DNA from 2 places in the Lutispora sp. QWL-02 genome. Region 2 is predicted to be linked to the other one. Evidence: a T-box and tRNA genes for the amino acid it is inferred to sense, from the RefSeq annotation. Region 2 holds a T-box; the other holds one or more tRNA genes.
What was found. A T-box is a leader RNA that pairs with one kind of tRNA and senses whether it is charged. The one in region 2 lies ahead of glyQ (glycine--tRNA ligase subunit alpha), so its partner is inferred to be a tRNA-Gly.
Positions count from the first base shown of each region.

Region 1 (3,206 bases), 110 kb from region 2:
TTTAATATAATCATTTAATCTGAAATTGACAAATCCGTCAATTATTATTATATTCTCTGCATTAAGATAATTTAATATCTTTCTTATAATTCTTGTTCGCCTCGTTTGTCCATAAAATCCTTCTTTACATCTGTCTTCGGCCTCAAGAATCTTGATGGAAGATTCATATATTTGATTCCTTTCGTATTCGCTCAGATATAGATAATATTCTTTTATTATCTTTTTTAATATCTTTGATTCATAATTATTTATAATAACATCACATAAAATTTCAGCCAGCAAATACTTAAGGTCTTCACAGGACCTGGGCTCTTTAAGCTTTGCCATAAATCCTTCTTTCAATCCGCATCTTATGAAGACCGTATCTCCGGCTATATATTCTTCATGCGTTATATTCATATCTTCTCTCTTAATGGATTCCAGCTCTGAATATATATGATTTTTTATCTTTTCATCATTATTTTTAACGGCAATTGTTGTTAAGTACATCTGCTCAACTCCTTCCTGTAAGTATTATTTGTGTTACAGTAACAATTATTCAATTATCATATAAGCTTAAAGCCCTTAAAAATCAATAGCTTATAGGCATTATAGAGCCAATGTCCATGATTTTCTTGCTGCTGAGTATTTTGATATCAATGCCTTTTAAAGCTATAAACTCCATAATTTTATTAAAATCTTTTATTCCTTTTATCGTTCCGGAAACTGCAATGCATTTTTTTGATATGAGGCCTGACGCGCCGCCTATAAATCCATAGTCAAGCCCGATAATATCAATATCTCCGGGATTTATAACTAAAACATCGATCCCGTAATTCTCCATAACTCGTGCAACTCCATGATCATGTGTAATTGCAGAGAATTCATCGATAACACATACCGAGCATTTTGTATATCCTTGCTTCACATGAACTAACTTTATATCCAATTTTTCATAAAAATTTCTTATTTGTACATCCGTATATCTTGTATTGTGGAAAGCCAATTTCCCTATTCTTAATACATTATATGCTATGTTTTGGGGATAGTTTCTTTGAAGCCATGCAGCACCTTTTGTCAATGCAAATCCTTTTTTTAAAAGCTTTGGTGCAAGCTTATCATATATATTCGGTGCAATGACCATGGCGTTGTCCCCTATATGATGGACAAGCATGTCAGGGTGCCCGTTTATTGCCTCATATAGTTCATTGCAGCAATCTGTCCTTATAGCCTCGATCCCCAGCCTTGACAATGAGGATATGATCTCGTCATCGGCTCTATAATCCAACAGAACTGTCTTTATATTATATTCGGGTGTATTTGGCGTTTTAAGATACTTTTCCATACTGATCTCCATATATTGATTTTATATTTTAGCAGTTCTGTTATCATAACTGATAACGATTACAGTAAAATCATATTTATATTGAAAAACAAAAAAACGCTTCCATAAGAAGCATTTTACTTGCTGCAAATATATTTTTGGAGGCGACACCCGGATTTGAACCGGGGGTAAAGGATTTGCAGTCCTCTGCCTTACCACTTGGCTATGTCGCCTAATGGAGCGGGTGACGAGATTCGAACTCGCGACTTTCACCTTGGCAAGGTGACACTCTACCACTGAGTTACACCCGCATATGCTAAAAATGGTGCCTTGGGGCGGAATCGAACCACCGACACGAGGATTTTCAGTCCTCTGCTCTACCGACTGAGCTACCAAGGCTCTAATGGCGACCCAGAACGGGCTCGAACCGTCGACCTCCAGCGTGACAGGCTGGCATTCTAACCAACTGAACTACTGGGCCATTTGATGGTGGGCACAATAGGGCTCGAACCTATGACCCTCTGCTTGTAAGGCAGATGCTCTCCCAGCTGAGCTATGCGCCCATCATGTCTGACGACAAGATTTAGTATACATCATAGAGAGTTCAAAGTCAAGGTGAAAAAATGAAAAATTCATCAAAATAACTATATCATTGTGTGGCCTTTTTCAAAATATCTTGCAGTTCTTCCTTATTGAATAAATACTTTTTGTTGCAAAAATGGCATATCAATTCTGCTTTGCCCTGTTCTGCAATTATTTCGCTGATATCTTTTTTACCTATGCTGATCAATGCTTTTTCCAATCTGTTCCTATTGCAATTGCATCTATAGCTAACTTCTCGTGTTTCATGTATTCTGTATTCGACACCTTTCATTATCTCTTTGATTAGTCCCTGGGCCCCATTTAGGGGTATAACCTCAGTAACAGATTTAATATTTTTAGCATTTTGCTCTATTAACTCAATAATATCCTCTGCAGCGCCAGGCATTACCTGAACAATGAAGCCTCCAGCAGAATCAACTTTACCATCTCTTGCAACCCTTACTCCTAATGCCACGGCAGTCGGAACCTGTTCCGAAGTTGCAAAGTAAGAAGCCACATCTTCTGCTATTTCACCGTTTACAATCGGTACTTGCCCCACATAAGGCTCCTTTAATCCTAAATCCTTGATCACAGTAAATAATCCGTTTTTACCTATAGCGCCCCCTACATCAAGCTTTCCGACTTCATTCAACGGCAGATCTACAAAGGGATTTCCTATATAACCCCTTACATCTCCTGTTTTATCGGACACTACAATAATATTGCCTGCAGGGCCCTTTCCGTTTATTTGTAAAGTTATTTTATCATTTTCTGACTTTACCATAGTTCCCATCATGCTGCCTGCAGTCAACATTCTCCCGAGAGCCGCAGTTGTTACAGGATAGGTATTATGTATCAGCCTGGCTTCTTCAACAATATTTATCGTTGTACATGCCCAAAATCTTATGCTGCCATCATTACTAGTTCCTCTTAGTATAATATCTTTCATTTTTCCTCCCATATATTATTATTTTTACGTCTTTAACTAATATTACAGCCAAGCCGGGTATCTTTATTTTTTTGATATAAAAAACACCCTTTCACTCTCTTCATGGGCTTTAAAAAAAGTAAATTCATCCAGAGTCTCCAAAACATTAAATCCGCATTTGAATAAATTATCGCAAACCTCTTTATTCTTATAAGCCCTTTGAACATGCACTTCTTCTATTCTATTATATAGTTTGTCTTCAGGAATAAAAAAATTCAATACCATAGTTAAAGTAGAAGATGCTGCATCAAATTCGTTTTCCCATGAGTAAAATATCCCGTCTTTTTCTTCAACAAAAGTATTGTTGCCTATGATGCGACTTAATTTATAATA
Region 1 is NZ_CM177762.1:2,521,587-2,524,792, reverse strand. It holds gene ytxC (putative sporulation protein YtxC) at 1-489, opposite strand, end outside; gene AC4HCY_RS11790 (DUF6873 family GME fold protein) at 572-1,324, opposite strand; tRNA gene AC4HCY_RS11785 (tRNA-Cys) at 1,463-1,536, opposite strand; tRNA gene AC4HCY_RS11780 (tRNA-Gly) at 1,540-1,614, opposite strand; tRNA gene AC4HCY_RS11775 (tRNA-Phe) at 1,627-1,702, opposite strand; tRNA gene AC4HCY_RS11770 (tRNA-Asp) at 1,708-1,784, opposite strand; tRNA gene AC4HCY_RS11765 (tRNA-Val) at 1,791-1,866, opposite strand; gene hslO (Hsp33 family molecular chaperone HslO) at 1,953-2,834, opposite strand; gene AC4HCY_RS11755 (class I SAM-dependent DNA methyltransferase) at 2,898-3,206, opposite strand, start outside.
Region 1: it encodes a tRNA-Gly, which carries the amino acid that the T-box ahead of glyQ (glycine--tRNA ligase subunit alpha) is inferred to sense. The anticodon was not compared.

Region 2 (3,206 bases):
AAGCTATTTCAAAAGGCTGCAGAAGACCAAAAAGCAGCCTTTTGCCAAGCAGCGAGCTTTTTGCCTTCAGTGAACTGATATTGTACAAGGGGACTAATTTCTATCATGTAAGCACAGGAGAGCTTAGAGAATCCTTTTATAATATCAGAAATGATTTGTTAAAGCTTTCCTATGCCGTTTATTTTGCTGAGCTGGCGGACACAGTGACGGATGAAGATATACAAAGTGAAAGATTATTTCTGCTTTTATCAAGAACCTTATATTATCTATCTAATGATGAAATACCTATAGGCATATTATCATGTGCCTATCAGATGCAACTAATGGATTTAAGCGGCTTCAGGCCGTTGATTTCAAAATGTGCAAATTGCGGTAATGAAGAAAGCTTGTGGAAGTTCAGTATCGACTTGGGAGGAGCTTTGTGCAGCCGCTGTTTTACAGCCGACAAAAATGCAGTTAAACTGAGTCCAGGAGCTTTGGAAACATTTGGTCTTTTATTGTCCACACCTATTTCGAGATTAAATACGATAAAAATTGATAATACTATTTTTATAGAGATTGATAAAATTATCAATGTTTTTGTCCAAAAACATTTGGACAAAAGATTTAAATCCATGGATTTTATCAATAACATAAAAAGTCTCGAAAGAGAATAATTATAACTGGTCAATGAAAGGAGAGGGTAAAATGGATATCACGCTGGATAAGATAGACATAATAAGGGACAGGACCGGCGTTTCATATAAGGAAGCCCGGGAGGCACTGACACAGGCCAACGGCAATGTGGTTGATGCCTTAATAAGCATTGAAGAATCAAGCGGCAGAAACTGGACAGAATCAGTATCTGTAAAAGGCAGTGAAGTTATAGATAAACTGAAAGCTGTGGTAAAGTCAGGCAATGTAAATCGAATAAGAGTAAAAAAGGATGATAGTGTAATTTTGGATATACCGGTGACCGCCGGGGCCATAAGTGCTGTAGTTATGCCTCAGATAACTGCCCTGGGAACCGCTGCCGCATTGCTGACCAAATGCACCATTGAAGTTGAAAGGCAAAATAAAGACACAGTAAATGTAAATAATGTTATCAATGATGCTATAGTCAATGCAGCAGATAAAGTCAAAGATTTTGCCGAAGACGTAAAAAATACCAAGCAAAATATGACCAATAGCAATACTGCTGAGGATTGCTGCCCTAAAATTGATACGGACTTGCCCTAATGCTATTGACAAAATAACTTGGTTTTGCTAGATTATATTACAAGAATTATTTTATTGGCTGTGATGGAGAGTAGTAGCTATAACTTGAATTTTAGAGAGCTGGTGGCCGGTGAAAATCAGCATTCGTTTGTGGTAAAGGCACTCCTGAGCTTAATTAACAAGAGGGCGGCATCAGCCGGCCAATAAGGGTGGAACCGCGGAAGATAACCTTTCGTCCCTTACAGGGATGGAAGGTTTTATTTTTTTTACTAAATAAGATTGTAAGGAGGAAAATTTATGACATTTCAAGAGATAATTCTCACGCTGCAAAATTATTGGGCAAAGCATAATTGTATCATTGCACAACCATATGATGTTGAAAAAGGAGCGGGAACCATGAGCCCCTATACTTTTCTTAAAGCATTGGGTCCTGAACCCTGGAGAGTTGCCTATGTAGAACCTTCCAGAAGGCCCGCCGATGCCAGGTATGGTGAAAACCCGAATAGAGTTTATCAGCACCATCAATATCAAGTTATACTAAAGCCTTCTCCTGATAATGTACAGGATTTATATCTGGGAAGCCTTATGGCATTGGGGATAGACCCTAAAAAGCATGATATAAGATTTGTTGAAGATAACTGGGAGGCACCGACTTTAGGAGCATGGGGTTTAGGCTGGGAGGTATGGCTGGACGGTATGGAGATCACGCAGTTTACATATTTCCAGCAAATCGGAGGATTTGACTGTGAACTGGAATCTGCGGAACTGACTTATGGACTGGAGAGAATCGCCATGTATATCCAGGAAATCGATAATGTTTTTGACATTGAATGGGTTAATGGGATAACCTATGGAGATATATTTAAGAAAGCAGAGGTAGAGCATTCGATATACAGTTTTGAGGTGGCTGATACTGATTTGTTGTTCAAGTTCTTTGACTCATACGAAGCTGAGGCTAAGAGGGTTATTGGCGAAGGGCTTATACTTCCGGCTTATGATTATGTGCTTAAATGCTCTCATACCTTTAATGTCTTGGATGCAAGAGGAGCCATAAGCGTGACCGAAAGAACAGGATTCATATCCAGAGTGAGGAATCTGGCGAGGCTGGTTGCACAAGGATATCTGAAACAGCGGGAGGAGATGGACTATCCTCTCAAAAGCAAGGCAGCGGCCTGCGAAAAAGAATGAGAAGGAGGAGAAAAAGTTGAGCAGAGATTTGGTATTTGAAATAGGCACTGAAGAAATCCCGGCAAAGTTTATGAATAAAACCTTAGATCAATTAAAAGAAGTTTCCGAAAAGTCTTTTACGGAAAATAGAATCAATTTTAAGTCCCTTGAGACCTATGGTACTCCAAGAAGACTTGTATTATATGTAAAAGCTTTGGATGAAAAGCAAGAAGATTTAGAAACAGAATTAAAGGGACCTTCAAAAAAAGCGGCTTATGATGCTGAGAGCAATCCCACCAAAGCCCTGTTAGGTTTTGCAAAGGGAAACGGATTAAGTCTGGAAAATGTATATATCAAAGAATTATCCGGTACAGAATACGTATACGGCAGAAAGCATGTCTCGGGCATAGCTGCGAAAGAAGTATTGAAAGAGCTGCTTTCGGAAATTCTAACCTCCATCAGCTTTCCAAAATCCATGAAATGGGGAAACAAGAGCTTTAGATTTGCCAGACCGGTGCGCTGGCTAATGCCAATTTATGGTGATGAGTTGATAGAGTTTGATAAAGACGGCATACCCTGCAGTAAATTTACAAGAGGGCATAGAGTTCTGTCGAAAGATAAGGTTGAGATCGATAGGGCAGAAAACTATTTCGATATACTTAAAAGAGAATATGTGATAGTAGATCAAAACGAGAGAAGAGAAATCATACAAAAGCAATGCGAGAAAATCGCAAAAGAAAAGAACGGAGTGCTTATAAAGGATGAGGAGCTTTTAGAAGAAATAGTTTACTTGGTGGAATATCCGACTGCTTTATTGGGAAGCTTTGAACCGGACTTCCTAA
Region 2 is NZ_CM177762.1:2,413,109-2,416,314, forward strand. It holds gene recO (DNA repair protein RecO) at 1-656, shown strand, start outside; gene AC4HCY_RS11260 (DUF4342 domain-containing protein) at 688-1,218, shown strand; T-box leader at 1,270-1,440, shown strand; gene glyQ (glycine--tRNA ligase subunit alpha) at 1,495-2,385, shown strand; gene glyS (glycine--tRNA ligase subunit beta) at 2,402-3,206, shown strand, end outside.